DNA from 2 places in the Streptomyces sp. NPDC051105 genome. Region 2 is predicted to be linked to the other one. Evidence: riboswitches for the same ligand, from Rfam matches in the RefSeq annotation. Region 2 holds a riboswitch; the other holds the start of a gene.
What was found. Region 2 has a riboswitch for S-adenosylmethionine ahead of thrC (threonine synthase). Riboswitches for the same ligand answer to the same signal wherever they lie in the genome.

Region 1: linked by a shared signal. The riboswitch ahead of AB0N16_RS10945 (aminotransferase class V-fold PLP-dependent enzyme) and the one ahead of thrC (threonine synthase) in region 2 are both predicted to bind S-adenosylmethionine.

Annotation. Positions count from the first base shown of each region.
Region 1 covers NZ_JBFBBR010000004.1:26,151-33,903, reverse strand. The annotation lists gene AB0N16_RS10960 (Rieske 2Fe-2S domain-containing protein) at 1-656, shown strand, start outside; gene AB0N16_RS10955 (cytochrome bc complex cytochrome b subunit) at 653-2,290, shown strand; gene trpD (anthranilate phosphoribosyltransferase) at 2,423-3,487, shown strand; SAM riboswitch class IV at 3,761-3,877, shown strand; gene AB0N16_RS10945 (aminotransferase class V-fold PLP-dependent enzyme) at 4,038-5,402, shown strand; gene AB0N16_RS10940 (hypothetical protein) at 5,544-6,209, shown strand; gene AB0N16_RS10935 (Lrp/AsnC ligand binding domain-containing protein) at 6,248-6,529, opposite strand; gene AB0N16_RS10930 (rhomboid family intramembrane serine protease) at 6,526-7,260, opposite strand; gene AB0N16_RS10925 (hypothetical protein) at 7,413-7,652, shown strand; gene AB0N16_RS10920 (NYN domain-containing protein) at 7,693-7,753, shown strand, end outside.
Region 2 covers NZ_JBFBBR010000009.1:183,329-191,081, reverse strand. The annotation lists gene AB0N16_RS23380 (NADH:flavin oxidoreductase) at 1-329, opposite strand, end outside; gene groL (chaperonin GroEL) at 565-2,187, opposite strand; gene AB0N16_RS23370 (cold-shock protein) at 2,582-2,788, opposite strand; gene AB0N16_RS23365 (MoaD/ThiS family protein) at 3,249-3,524, opposite strand; gene thrC (threonine synthase) at 3,571-4,857, opposite strand; SAM riboswitch class I at 4,876-5,038, opposite strand; gene AB0N16_RS23355 (glucosyl-3-phosphoglycerate synthase) at 5,196-6,140, shown strand; gene AB0N16_RS23350 (trehalose-6-phosphate synthase) at 6,223-7,647, shown strand; gene otsB (trehalose-phosphatase) at 7,733-7,753, opposite strand, start outside.

The sequences.
Region 1 (7,753 bases), on a different contig from region 2:
TCTCGGCCCCGCCGGAGGTCAAGGCCAAGGTCCTGGCCGACTTCAAGCAGGGCGCGAAGGAGTCGGCGCTCGGCCGGCGCAAGCTGATCCGCAACACCATGTTCGGCGCGCTGACCCTGGTCCCGCTCTCCGGTGTGGTGCTGCTGCGCGACCTCGGCCCGCTGCCCGGCACCTCGCTGCGCCACACGGCGTGGTCGAAGGGCAAGCTGCTCGTCAACATGAACACCAACGAGCCGCTGCGTCCCTCCGACGTCGCCGTCGGCTCGCTGACCTTCGCCAAGCCCGAGGGCGTCGAGGAGTCCCAGGAGGACTTCCAGAACGTGATGGCGAAGGCCGCCCTGATGATCATCCGGCTGCAGCCGGACAACATCAAGGACAAGCGCGAGCTGGAGTGGTCCCACGAGGGCATCGTGGCCTACTCGAAGATCTGCACCCACGTGGGCTGCCCGATCTCGCTGTACGAGCAGCAGACCCACCACGTGCTCTGCCCGTGCCACCAGTCCACCTTCGACCTCTCCGACGGTGCCCGAGTGATCTTCGGCCCGGCCGGTCACGCCCTGCCGCAGCTGCGCATCGGTGTGAGCGAGGAGGGCTACCTCCAGGCGCTCGGCGACTTCGAGGAGCCCGTCGGTCCTGCTTTCTGGGAGCGCGGATGAGCACTACAGAGAACACAGAGTCCCGCGAACGCGGGAAGGCACCGGCCGGCGAGCGCGTCGCCGACTGGGCCGACGGACGGCTCGGGATCTACTCCCTGGCCAAGTCCAACATGCGCAAGATCTTCCCCGACCACTGGTCGTTCATGTTGGGCGAAGTGTGCATGTACAGCTTCATCATCATCATCCTGACGGGTGTGTATCTGACGCTGTTCTTCCACCCGTCGATGAACGAGGTGGCGTACCACGGCAGCTACGTCCCGCTCCAGGGACAGCTGATGTCCGAGGCGTTCAACTCGACCCTGCACATCTCCTTCGACGTGCGCGGTGGCCTGCTCATCCGGCAGATCCACCACTGGGCCGCGCTGATCTTCCTCGCCGGCATGTTCGTGCACATGATGCGCGTGTTCTTCACCGGCGCGTTCCGCAAGCCGCGTGAGATCAACTGGCTGTTCGGCTTCCTGCTGTTCGTCCTGGGCATGTTCACCGGCTTCACCGGTTACTCGCTCCCGGACGACCTGCTCTCCGGCACCGGTGTCCGCTTCACCGAGGGCGCCATCCTGTCGATGCCGATCGTCGGCACGTACATCTCGTACTTCCTCTTCGGCGGCGAGTTCCCCGGCCACGACTTCGTGGGGCGGTTCTACTCGATCCACATCCTGCTGCTGCCGGGCATCATGCTCGGCCTGATGGTGGGCCACCTGATCCTGGTCTTCTACCACAAGCACACGCAGTTCGCGGGTCCCGGAAAGTCCGAGAAGAACGTCGTCGGCATGCCGCTGCTGCCGGTCTACATGGCCAAGGCCGGAGGCTTCTTCTTCCTGGTCTTCGGTGTCATCGCGGCCATCGCGGCGACCACCCAGATCAACCCGATCTGGGCCATGGGCCCCTACCGTCCGGACCAGGTGTCCACCGGCGCCCAGCCCGACTGGTACATGGGCTTCGCCGAGGGTCTGATCCGTTACATGCCGGGCTGGGAGATCAACTTCTGGGGCCACACCCTGGTCCTGGGCGTCTTCATCCCGCTGGTCCTGTTCGGTCTGGTGCTGGGCGTGATCGCGGTCTACCCGTTCATCGAGTCCTGGGTCACCGGCGACAAGAGCGAGCACCACATCCTGGACCGCCCGCGCAACGCCCCGACCCGCACCGCCTTCGGTGTCGCCTGGGTGACGGTGTACATGGTGGGCCTGGTCGGTGGTGGCAACGACCTCTTCGCCACCCACTTCCACCTGTCGATCAACGACGTGACCTGGTTCGTCCGGATCTTCTTCTTCGCCGGACCGGTGATCGCGTTCATCGTCACCAAGCGGATCTGCCTCGGCCTGCAGCGCCGGGACCGCGAGAAGGTGCTGCACGGCCGCGAGACCGGCATCATCAAGCGGCTGCCGCACGGTGAGTTCATCGAGGTGCACGAGCCGCTCAGCCAGGAGCAGCTGCACACCCTCACGGCCCACCACCAGTACGAGCCGGCCCAGGTCGGCGCGGCGGTGGACGAGAACGGTGTCGAGCGCAAGATCAAGGGGTCCGAGAAGCTCCGCGCCAAGCTGAGCAGCGCCTACTACGGCGAGGACAACCAGATCCCGAAGCCCACCGTCGAGGAGTACAAGGAGATCACGAGCGGCCACGGCCACCACTGATCGACCGCGTCGCCACGCCACGGTCGAAGGGCCCCCGTCCGACGTACGGACGGGGGCCCTTCGCCGTGTCCCGGGCTGGATAGGGTAAGCCGTGAAACCTTCATTTCGTGTACGACGAGCAGGAGCGGCCTTATGAGCGCTGTGACCCCCGCTGGAGGCGACACCGCGGCGGGCTGTTCCTGGCCCGAGGTACTGAACGCGTTGCTGTACGGCCAGGACCAGAGCGCCGACGCGACGGCCTGGGCGATGGACCAGATCATGCGCGGCCAGGCGACGGACGCGCAGATCGCCGGGTTCGTGGTGGCCCTCAGGGCCAAGGGGGAGACCGTCGAGGAGATCAACGGTCTCGTCCGCACGATGTACGAGCACGCCAACGTCATCGAGGTACCGGGCCGCACGGTCGACATCGTCGGCACCGGCGGTGACGGCGCCAAGACGGTGAACATCTCCACGATGTCGGCGCTGGTGGTGGCCGGCACCGGGGCGAAGGTCGTCAAGCACGGCAACCGGGCGGCGTCCTCCGCGTCCGGCGCCTCGGACGTGCTGGAGAAGCTCGGCGTCAACCTCGACCTGACCCCGCAGCGGGTCGCCGAGGTCGCCGAGGAGGCCGGCATCACCTTCTGCTTCGCCGTCAAGTTCCACCCGGCGCTGCGCCATGTGGGCGCGGCCCGCGGCCAGTTGGGCATCCGCACGGTGTTCAACATCCTCGGGCCGCTGACCAACCCCGCGCAGGTGCGGGCCCAGGCGGTCGGCGTCGCGGACCCGCGCATGGCACCGGTCGTCGCGGGCGTCTTCGCGGAGCGCGGCAACTCCTCCCTGGTCTTCCGCGGCGACGACGGCCTCGACGAGCTGACGACCACCGCCACGTCCCACGTCTGGATCGTCCGCGACGGCAAGGTCACCGAGGAGACCTTCGACCCCCGTGACGTCGGCATCGACCTGGTCCCCGTGGAGGCGCTGCGCGGCGGCGACCCGTCGTACAACGCGGAGGTCGCCCGCCGCCTCCTGGACGGTGAGCCGGGCCCGGTACGCGAGGCGGTCCTGCTGAACTCGGCGGCGGCCCTGGTGGCCCTGGACCCCGGCACGGGGACGCTGGCCGAACAGCTCCGGACGGGCATGGACAAGGCGGCGGAGTCCATCGACTCGGGCGCGGCCAAGCGGGCGCTGGAGCGCTGGGCGGCGGCGACGAACAGGTAGGGGCCGCGGTCGGCGGGCTGAGGCGCGGTACGGCACCTCGCCCACTGCCTCAAGGGCGTGGGGGGACCCCCAGCTGCGCCGTCGTGGCTGCTCGCCGTTGCGGCGGAGAGGAAGGTGGGCGGCGGTGCTCCCCCTTGCCGGCCTTCCGCCGCAACGGCGGGCGACCGCACACGGTCCTCCCGGCGGTGCCGGAGCGGCTTCGGACCCTGGCGGTGTTCCGTCATCCGGACAGGAGTTGCGCGTCGGCGATCACTTCACTTAGGTTTCTTTCCAGGTCATGAGTGACAGTCATGAGGCCCCGGCCGACTGTCCGGCAACCCTCCGTCCGTGGCGGGGTGCCCCGGGTGAAGACCAGGTCGTAGGCAGCGAGGTCTACGGCAAGCGCGGACCCCTCGTACGCCAGGGGTCCTGGTCGTCGAGGGAGCCTTCTGTGAGCAAGCGAATGCGATAGGGCGTCGAGCCCCGCCTCCGCGTACCCCTTTCACCTTTCCCGTGCCGTCGACGTACCGTCCGGCCCGGCGATTTCGCTTACCCCTCACAGGAGTTCGCCATGTCTGTCGCCACCGCTGCCGCCGCCCAGTCCGTTTGTGCCCGGCTGCCCGTTCTGGGCCGGGATGTCACCGTCCCGCTCGTCACCGGCGGCGAGGTCACCTACGCCGCCCTCGACTACGCGGCCAGCGCCCCCGCCCTCCAGCGGGTCTGGGACGACGTGGCGGCGTACGCCCCCTACTACGGGAGCGTCCACCGCGGCGCCGGCTACCTCTCCCAGCTGTCGACCGACCTCTTCGAGAACGCCCGGAAGACCGTCGCCGAGTTCCTCGACTGCCGCTCCGACGACCAGCTGATCTTCACCCGCTCCACCACCGACTCCCTCAACCTGCTCGCCGCCGCCGTCCCCGCCGACTGCCAGGTCTTCGTCTTCGAGACCGAGCACCACGCGAGCCTGCTCCCCTGGAAGGACGCCCGGGTCACCTACCTCAACGCGCCCCGCACCCCGCGGCAGGCCGTCGAGACCCTGGAACGCGCCCTCGCCGAGCGCGACCCCCACGGCCCGGCCCTGGTCTGCGTCACCGGCGCGTCCAACGTCACGGGCGAGCTGTGGCCGGTCCGCGAGCTGGCCGCCGCCGCGCACGCGCACGGCGCCCGGATCGTCCTGGACGCCGCCCAGCTGGCCCCGCACCATCCCGTGTCCGTCCGGGACCTGGACGTCGACTGGGTCGCCTTCTCCGGCCACAAGCTGTACGCCCCCTTCGGCTCCGGCGTCCTGGCCGGCCGCGCCGACTGGCTGCAGGCCGCCGAGCCCTACCTCGCGGGCGGCGGCGCGAGCCGCAAGGTCACCCGGCGGGAGGACGGGGGAGTGGCCGTGGAGTGGCACGAGAGCGCCGCGCGCCACGAGGCGGGCTCGCCCAACGTCATCGGCGCCTACTCCATCGCCTCCGCCTGCAAGGCACTCACCGAGGCCGGCTTCGACACGCTGGTCGCCCGCGAGCGGCACCTGATCGAGAAGGTGCGGGCGGGGCTGGCCGAGGTCCCCGAGGTCCGGGTCCTCTCCCTCTTCGGCGACGACGCCCCCCGCGTCGGCGTGATCAGCTTCGTGGTGGACGGCTGGAACAGCTCCCACTTCGCCGCCGCCCTCTCCGCCGAGTACGGCATCGGCGTCCGCGACGGCCTCTTCTGCGCCCACCCGCTGGTCAGGACCCTGCTGGGCTCCGACCCGCAGACCCAGGGCGAGTGCGGGGCGCCGGAGGCGGCACCGGGCGAGAAGTCCCTCAACGCCATCCGGGTGAGCTTCGGGGCGGGCACGCCGGACGAGCACGTGGAGCGCTTCGTCGACGCGGTGCGGGAACTGGTGACCGACGGCGCGAAGTGGTCGTACCGCACGGAGGACGGCCGCTGTGTCCCGGCGGTGAGCTGACCCACCCGCAGGGGTGCCGGCAGGACCACCCCCCGATCCGGTGTCCAGGCCCAGCGACGAGAAGCGTCGTGAACGCCAGGATTCATGTAGTCGGCAACGGGCCGACGGGGAATCCGACACAGGGAACCGGGGGGCACACCCATGAACGAAACCGTCGCGAGGCGCCTGACGGGCCTCGCCTCCCTCACCGCGGCGGCCGCCTTCATCGTCGAGGTACCGCTGTACTTCGTCTACTCCGGTCCGCCGCCGGACTCGAACGTCCTGGCCAGGCTGCTGGTCGGGATCGTCGGGCTGGCGTTCGTGGTCGTGTTCGTGACGGCCTTCCGTGAACTGGTCAAGCGGGTCGACCCGGCCAGTGAATGGATCGGCTCGATGGCCCAGGCGACCGGACTGGTGTACGCGACGATCACGCTGGTCTCCAGCGGACTGGAAGGCGGCGCGGTCATCGCCGCGGACCGTCCGATCGACCCGACCATCGCGGTCAGCGGCACCTACATCCTGTATGGGTCGATCAGCCGCCTGATGCTCGCCCTCTTCCTGGCCGCGGTGGGTCACGGGATCTCCCGTACCCGCCTGCTGCCACGCTGGACCGCCCGGTCCGCCTACGTCCTGGCAGGAGTCAACCTGGCCTTCGTGCCGTCCGTGTTCTTCGGCGACGACCCCGCGCACTTCTACGCGGCGAACGGCTGGGGCACCACCGCCCTGATGGGAGCGATCCTCAGCTACTGGCTGCTCGCCGTGGGCGTCTCGGCCTGCCGCAGTGCCGGACGCCGTGCGCCCGTCGGCTCACCGGCCCTGCGGCACTGACGCCGCCCGGCCTGGCCTGGACAGCCGAACCGCTCGGTTCAGCTGTCCAGGCCGATGGCGAAGGCCGCCTCCAGGTCGTGCTGGGAGTACGTGCGGAACGCGACGTGCGTGTCCGTGCCCTCCACGCCGGGGATCTTGCTGATGGAGCCGGGGATGACCTCGGCGAGGTCCTCGTGCTGCTTCACCCGGACCATGGCGATCAGGTCGTAGGTACCGGTGACGGAGAAGACCTCGCTGACGCTGTCCAGCGCGGCGATCTGTTCCGCGATCTCGGGGATCCGGTCCACGCTGGTCTTGATGAGGACGATCGCGGTGATCACGGCTGGTTCTCTCCCTCGGGTGCCGGAGCTGGGGCGGCCTTCACTTTAGTCCCACGGCCGTACCGCACCCACGCGTAGCCGAGGCCGAGTCCGAAGCCGACCAGGTGGGCGAGGTAGGCCACGCCGGGGCCGGAGGGGGCCTGGTCCAGGGCGAGCCACTGCAGGGCGGCCCAGAAGGGCAGCACCACCCAGGCCGGCAACCGGAGCGGAAGGAAGAAGAGGAACGGCAGAAGACTGGTCACGCGGGCGCTGGGGAACAGGTACAGGAACGCTCCGAGGACTGCCGAGATCGCCCCGGACGCCCCCACCAGCGACTGCTGGGACGTGGCGTTGGCGGCCGCGTAGCCGAGCAGTGCGAGGTAGCCGCAGCCGATGTAGAAGAGCGTGAACTCCACGCGGCCCATCCGCTCCTCGGCCATCGCCCCGAAGACGAAGAGGAAGAGCATGTTGCCGAGCAGGTGCACCCAGCTGCCGTGGATGAACAGCGCCGTGGCCGGGGTGAGCACCTCCCGCGCCGGACCGTCGAACAGGTCGGCGGGCACCACCCCCCAGCGCCGGAAGTACGCGCGCTGGGCGGCCGCCAGGGCGTCCCCGGTGCCGTAGGACGGGGTGAAGCCGGACGCCGGGCCGAGCACGAAGATCAGGCAGCAGACGGCGATCAGGGTGTACGTCATGGGCGCCGACGTGCCCCGCAGGGTCCGGACGGCCGTCGTGTTCCAGTTGCCGATCATGGACATAGAGCATGGCGTAATGGGATGCACTGGTGCAGATCGCCTCGCCGCCGCGGACAGGGCGGCGTCGAGTACTCGCCAGGCCGTAGGGTAACGAGCCACACGCGTCGGGACGGCGCGTCACGGACACTAGAAGGAAGCGAACAGCCACGATGACGGTTCCCCTGCCGACTGCCACGACGCGGTGGCGCTGCACCCTCTGCGGCAACCTGACGCGCTTCGACGTGACCCGCTCGTCGAAGGTCGTGGAGTACGTGCACCTCGACCTGGCCGGTGAGCCCAAGGTCGAGGAGCGCGAGGTGGTCAGTGAGACCATCGAGTCGGTGCGCTGCCGCTGGTGCAACGCGGTGGACCAGGTGGAACTCGTGGACAGGCCGGGTGCCGACTCCTGAGACCGGGAGGCGGCCGCGCACAGGTGATGGGGTGTGACGGATGGTGGAGACCACAGGCGGGGGGCCGGGCGACGGCACCGCCGAGGTGCTTGACCGTCCGC
Region 2 (7,753 bases):
GGGACGATCGTGCCGCCGGCCGCGTGCACCCCCTCGGCGACCTTCGCCCAGCCCGCCAGCTGCTCCTCGCCGTGGAACCTCGGGACGCGGCTGCTCTGCCCGGCCGAGTCGTGGCCGACGTACGTGCCCTCGGTGACGATCAGACCGACGCCGGCGGCGGCCCGGCGGGCGTAGTACGAGACCACGTCCTCGCCGGGGACACCGCCCGGGCTGAACTGCCGGGTCATCGGCGCCATCACGATCCGGTTGGGAACCGTGAGCCCGTTCAGGGCGATCGGACGGGAGAGGATCTCGGCCGCGCGGGAGGCGGGGGGCGTGTTGACGGTCACGTGGGGGGCTCCTCGTGGGTAGGTCGTAGACCGAACGGTATGTGCACGCGCATCGAGTGCACAACCGTGCACAACGATCCGCCCCGACGTGCCCATTCCCGGCCCCACCGGAAAGCGGTGTGACCCCGGACACGGGACCACGGCCACCACGGAGGCGAAAACGCCCGAGGGCGGCACCCCCTGTCGAACAGGGGGTGCCGCCCTCGATCAGGACAGGCGATCGACCAGGGGTCGATCAGAAGTCCATGTCACCGCCCGGCATGCCGCCCGGAGCGGCCGCGGCGGCCTTCTCCGGCTTGTCGGCGATGACGGCCTCGGTGGTGAGGAACAGCGCGGCGATGGAGGCGGCGTTCTGCAGGGCAGAGCGCGTCACCTTCGCCGGGTCGATGATGCCCTCGGCGACCAGGTCGACGTACTCACCGGTCGCGGCGTTCAGGCCGTGACCCGGGGTGAGGTTGCGGACCTTCTCCACCACGACGCCGCCCTCGAGGCCGGCGTTGACGGCGATCTGCTTCAGCGGGGCCTCGAGGGCGAGCTTCACGATCGCGGCGCCGGTCGCCTCGTCACCCTCCAGCTCCAGCTTCTCGAAGACCGAGGAGGCCTGGAGCAGGGCCACGCCACCACCGGCGACGATGCCCTCCTCGACGGCCGCCTTCGCGTTGCGAACGGCGTCCTCGATGCGGTGCTTGCGCTCCTTGAGCTCGACCTCGGTCGCGGCACCGGCCTTGATGACGGCGACGCCACCGGCGAGCTTGGCCAGGCGCTCCTGGAGCTTCTCGCGGTCGTAGTCCGAGTCGGACTGCTCGATCTCGGCGCGGATCTGGTTGACCCGGCCGGCGACCTGGTCGGACGAGCCGGCACCGTCGACGATGGTGGTCTCGTCCTTGGTGATGACCACCTTGCGGGCCTTGCCCAGCAGGTCGAGGGTGGTGTTCTCCAGCTTGAGACCGACCTCCTCGGAGATCACCTCGCCACCGGTGAGGATGGCGATGTCGTTCAGCATCGCCTTGCGGCGGTCGCCGAAGCCCGGGGCCTTGACGGCGACGGACTTGAAGGTGCCGCGGATCTTGTTGACGACCAGGGTCGACAGGGCCTCGCCCTCGACGTCCTCGGCGATGATCAGCAGCGGCTTGCCCGACTGCATGACCTTCTCCAGGAGCGGGAGCAGGTCCTTGACGGAGCCGATCTTCGAGTTGGCGATCAGGATGTACGGGTCGTCGAGCGACGCCTCCATACGCTCCATGTCGGTGGCGAAGTACGCCGAGATGTAGCCCTTGTCGAAGCGCATACCCTCGGTGAGCTCCAGCTCCAGACCGAAGGTCTGGGACTCCTCGACGGTGATGACGCCTTCCTTGCCGACCTTGTCCATGGCCTCGGCGATGAGCTCGCCGATCTGGGTGTCGGCGGCGGAGATGGAGGCCGTGGAGGCGATCTGCTCCTTGGTCTCGACGTCCTTCGCCTGCTCGAGGAGGGCACCGGAGACGGCCTCGACGGCCTTCTCGATACCGCGCTTCAGGGCCATCGGGTTGGCGCCGGCGGCGACGTTGCGCAGGCCTTCCTTGACCAGGGCCTGGGCGAGCACGGTCGCGGTGGTCGTACCGTCACCGGCGACGTCGTCCGTCTTCTTGGCGACTTCCTTGACCAGCTCGGCGCCGATCTTCTCGTACGGGTCCTCCAGCTCGATCTCCTTGGCGATGGACACACCATCGTTGGTGATCGTGGGGGCGCCCCACTTCTTCTCGAGGACGACGTTGCGGCCCTTGGGGCCGAGGGTGACCTTGACGGCGTCGGCGAGCTGGTTCATACCGCGCTCAAGGCCGCGCCGCGCCTCCTCGTCGAACGCGATGATCTTGGCCATGTGAAGTGGTCCCTCCAGGACTGGGGGTGAGTCTTCTGGACCGCGCCCGCGCCCGCGACGGACGGCTCGCCGACCCGTGGGTTCCTTGCCCCACCCGGTCTGCGGGCCTCACCGACCCGGTCCATCTTTGTCACTCTCACCTTCAGAGTGCTAACGCCAATGATTAGCACTCGCCCATGCCGAGTGCAAGCGCCTCCGGGAGACTGGGCCGCGCCAGGGCCGCGCGCGGGGCGGCGCACCGGGCCGCGCGCGGGGCGGCGCACCGGGCCGCACCCACGGGGTGCGCCGGCCCGCTCATCCCGGGCATGCCAAAGGGCTCGTAACCCATGACTCCCCATGGGATACGAGCCCTCCGACAATGAAAGAAGAACGACGCTGTCAGTCGGCGCGTGCTTCAGCTGGTCGCGAGCCGGACCATGTCCGCCTGCGGCCCCTTCTGGCCCTGCGAGATCTCGAAATCGACCCGCTGACCTTCCTCCAGGGTGCGGTAGCCGTCCATCTGAATCGCACTGTAGTGGACGAAAACATCCGCACCACCGTCGACCGCGATGAAGCCGTACCCCTTCTCCGCGTTGAACCACTTGACGGTGCCCTGAGCCATGCCTAACTCCCCTATTACTGGCCCTTGCACAGATCCACACTTCGCGGATCCGGGTCAGACCTCACCCCCCACAGGTTTGGGGGCGTGCGCCGGAACGCGTCGACCGCGGCTGAATGTATCTGTCCAACTGCCGTCTGCAACAGGTCAATCGGACGAGAATTCTGGACGGGAAGGGTCCGGAATGTAGCAAGAATTCGGCCGAATTCAGGGCAAGTCGGGCCCCATAAAAGCCGCAAAAGCCGCATATAACCCACACACTTTGGCTACTTCTTGTCGGGTCAGCGGTATCGAATACGGGGCTTCCGACCTGGAGATCGGGGCCGCATTCCCCAACTGTACCGCGCTCAACCACACAGAATTGCCCCCTCCGCTTCTCTCACGGAAGGGGCAATCCAATGAACAGTGAGTGATCGGCGTTACCGAAGGTAATGTTCGGTCATTCGATCAGCCTGTCAGCAGGTCAGCCGCCGGCCACGGCCGGGATGATGGAGACGCCGGCGCCGTCCGGGGTGGCCGTCTCCAGTCCCTGCTCGAACCGCACGTCGTCGTCATTGACGTACACATTCACGAACCGGCGCAGTTTGCCCTCGTCGTCGAGAACGCGGGCGGCGATCCCGGTGTGGTTCTTCTCCAGGTCGGAGATGACCTCGCCGAGGGTGCCGCCTTCGGCGCTGACTTCGGCCTGACCACCGGTGTAGGTGCGCAGGATGGTGGGGATGCGAACGGTGACGCTCACGTTTGAACCTCCGATCGGGGCAACGCCCTGGTTTCTTACAGCTGACTCAGGCGAGCCCGGCCTCGCGGAAAGACTCGAGATTCGGGCGAATGGTCGCCGTGAGCCCGGTGCCCGCCACGGCGTCCAGCGTCTTCAGTCCGTCACCCGTGTTGAGTACGACGATCGACTTCGCCGGATCGATCAGCCCACTCTCGATGAGCTTCCTGGTGACTCCGACCGTCACCCCGCCCGCGGTCTCCGCGAAGATTCCCTCGGTCCGCGCGAGCAGCTTGATCGCGTCGACCACCTGCTCGTCGGTGACGTCCTCCACCGCACCGCCGGTACGGCGCGCGATGTCCAGGACGTACGGCCCGTCGGCCGGGTTGCCGATGGCCAGCGACTTGGCGATGGTGTTCGGCTTCTGCGGTCGCACCACGTCGTGGCCCGCCTTGTAGGCCACCGACACCGGCGAGCATCCCTCGGCCTGCGCGCCGAAGATCTTGTACGGCTTGTCCTCGACGAGCCCGAGCTTGATCAGCTCCTGCAGCCCCTTGTCGATCTTCGTGAGCTGCGAGCCGGAGGCGATCGGGACGACCAGCTGGTCGGGGATCCGCCAGCCGAGCTGCTCGCAGATCTCGTACGCCAGGGTCTTGGAGCCCTCCGCGTAGTACGGCCGCAGGTTGACGTTGACGAAGCCCCAGCCCTCGCCGGCCGAGTCACCGATCAGCTCGGAGCAGAAACGGTTCACGTCGTCGTAGTTGCCCTCGATGCCGACGAGCTCGCCACCGTAGATCGCGGCCATGACGATCTTGCCCTGCTCCAGGTCGTGCGGGATGAACACGCAGGAGCGGAAGCCGGCCCGGGCGGCGGCGGCGCCGACCGCGCCGGCGAGGTTGCCGGTCGAGGAGCAGGAGAGCGTGGTGTAGCCGAAGGCGCGCGCGGCCTCGACGGCCTGGGCGACGACCCGGTCCTTGAAGGAGTGCGTCGGGTTGCCGGAATCGTCCTTGACGTACAGGCCGCCGGTGACGCCCAGCTCCTTCGCCAGGTTGTCGGCCTGGACGAGCTTGGTCCAGCCCGGGTTGATGTTCGGCTTGGTCGCCACGTCCGCGGGGACGGGCAGCAGCGGCGCGTAGCGCCAGATGTTCGCGGGACCCGCTTCGATCCGCTTCCGCAGCTCCTCGGTGTCGTAGGCCGAGAAGTCGTACGCGATTTCGAGCGGGCCGAAACACTCCTCGCAGGCGAACACCGGGCCGAGCGGCACGCGGTGGCCGCACTCGCGGCAGCTCAGGGCAGTGGCGGGACCGAGGTCGACGGTCGTGGAGTCGGTGGTGGTCGCAGCAGTCTGCACAGCCATGTGAGGCGAGGCCCTTTCTCCTCATCTTCCTCACGACGCATCTCGCCGTGAGACGGATTTGGCACCTTCCCTAGCCGGGAGCCTCGCGAGTGATCGACAGTGATCAGCGATCCACGAGTAACCGACTGGAGGGTTGCCGGGGCTTCATCGGGCCGTATCCCTCTGCCCCTCTGGATGAGCGGTATGCGGTTGTCAACGGCCGGTGACCCCAGGACATGCGATGGTCATCGGCGTTGTTCAAGACTGTAACCGAAGGCCAGGACAGTTGAGAGAGTCGTCCGAACCGCGAGATGGATCACACCTCGCAGTGTGACCGTGACAGTGAGGAGCCGCTGACTGTGCTGGAAGAAGTCGAGTGCTGGCTGGCCACCCGCTCCTGGTCCATGAACGATCGCCCGTTGCACCGCATACTCGCCGCCAAGCAGCGCACCGGGCAGTCCGTCTCCGTCGTGCTGCCCGCGCTCAACGAGGAGGCGACCGTCGGCGACATCGTCGCGATCATCCGTCACGACCTCATGCGGCAGGTGCCGCTCGTCGACGAGATCGTGGTCGTCGACTCCGGTTCCACCGACCGTACGGCGGCGGTGGCCGCGGCGGCCGGCGCCCGGGTCGTGCACCGCGACACGATCCTGCCGCGCATCCCCGCCGTCCCCGGCAAGGGCGAAGTGCTCTGGCGCTCCCTCCTCGTCACCACCGGCGACATCGTCTGCTTCGTCGACGCCGACCTGAGGGAGTTCTCCTCCGACTTCGTCACCGGGATCGTCGGCCCGCTGCTGACCGACCCGGACGTGGACCTCGTCAAGGCGATGTACGACCGCCCGCTCGCCGGCTCGGCCGGACAGGGCGGCCGGGTCACCGAACTGATGGCCCGCCCGCTGCTGAACATGCACTGGCCGCAGCTGGCCGGGTTCGTCCAGCCGCTCGGCGGCGAGTACGCGGCCCGCCGCTCGCTCCTCGAACAGCTCCCCTTCCCGGTCGGCTACGGCGTGGAGCTGGGCATGCTGGTCGACGCCCTGCACCTGGTCGGCCTGGACGCCCTCGCCCAGGTCGACGTGGGGGTCCGCAAACACCGCCACCAGGACGGCCAGGCCCTCGGCCGGATGTCCGCCGCGATCTACCGCACCGCGCAGCTTCGGCTGGCCCGCGGGCATCTGATCCGGCCCGCCCTGACCCAGTTCGAACGGGGCGAGGACGGCTTCGAGCCGCGCACCTACTCCGTGGACACCGAGGAACGGCCACCGATGGCGGAGATCGCCGAGTACGCCGAGCGCCGGGTGGCGTGACTTCGTCGTACGGCGGTATACGGCGGCGCGTCGGGCGGAGCCGTACGTTTGAGCGTTTCCGGGCCGGGCTAGGTTGTGGCGTATGGCTTCCACCGGCAGTGCTGAGGTGCTGGTCGCGTCCAATCGCGGCCCGGTTTCGTATGAAGTGGGCGAAGGCGGTGCGCTGCACGCCAAACGGGGCGGCGGCGGCCTGGTCTCGGGGCTGTCGGCCATCGGGCCGGACGCGAACGCGGTGTGGGTGTGCGCGGCCCTGAGCGACGGCGACCGGGAGGCGGTACGGCGGGCCGACGGCGGCCGGCTGCCGGCCGGGGACAGCGGCGGGCAGCAGGTCCGGATGCTCGACATCGACCCGGACGTGTTCTCGGACGCGTACAACGGCATCGCGAACTCGGTGCTCTGGTTCGTCCACCACATGCTCTACCAGACCCCGCTGGAGCCGGTCTTCGACGCGGAGTTCCGGCGGCAGTGGGCGTCGTACCAGGCCTACAACCAGGCGTTCGCGGAGGCGCTGGCGCAGGAGGCGGGCCCCGGTGCGGTGGTCGTCATCCAGGACTACCACCTGGCGCTGGCCCCGCGGATGCTGCGCCGGCTGCGGCCGGATCTCCGTATCGGCCATTTCTCCCACACCCCGTGGGCGCCGCCGGACTACTTCCGGCTGCTCCCCGACGACATCGCGGCGGAACTGCTCGGCGGGATCCTGGGCGCCGATCACGCGGCGTTCCTGACCCGGCGGTGGGCGGACGCGTTCGTGGCCTGCTGTCATGCGGTGCTGGGCCCGGGGATCCCGGCGGCCGGGGAGACCCGGATCGGGGTGCACGGGCTGGGCGCCGACGCGGAGTTCCTGCGGAAGCGGTCGCACCAGCCGGACGTGGACGAACGGATGCGGGCGCTGCGGGAGGAGATCGGCGAGGGCCGCAGGACGATCGTCCGGGTGGACCGGACCGAGCTGTCGAAGAACATCGTGCGGGGGCTGCTGGCGTATCGGCAGCTGCTCGACGACCACCCCGAGTGGCGGGAGCGGGTGGTGCACGTCGCGTTCGCGTATCCGTCACGGCAGGACCTCGCGGTGTACCGCGCCTACACGGCCGAGGTGCAGCGGGTCGCGGACGAGATCAACTCGGCGTACGGGACGGCGGGTTGGACGCCGGTGGTCCTCCACGTCAAGGACGACTTCGCCCGCTCGCTGGCGGCCTACCGGCTGGCCGACGTGGCGTTGGTGAACCCGATCCGGGACGGCATGAACCTGGTCGCCAAGGAGATCCCGGTGGTCTCGGACGAGGGGTGCGTGCTGGTGCTGTCGCGGGAGGCGGGGGCGTACGAGGAGCTGGGCGAGGACGCCATCGTCGTGAACCCGTATGACATCGGAGGGACGGCCCGCGCCCTGCACGAGGCGCTGAGTCTGCCGGGGGCGGAGCGGGCCGAGCGGTGCAAGCGGCTGGCCGCGGCGGCTACGGCGTTGCCGCCGGCGGCCTGGTTTCTTGAGCAGTTGAGGGCGTTGGAGGGGTAGCGCCGTTCGATGTCGGGTGCGGGTCCGGTGGGGGCTGGTCGCGCCCACGCGGCGGAGCCGCATATGGATTACAGCCCCGCGCCCCTTACGGGGCGCTCAGCTCAGC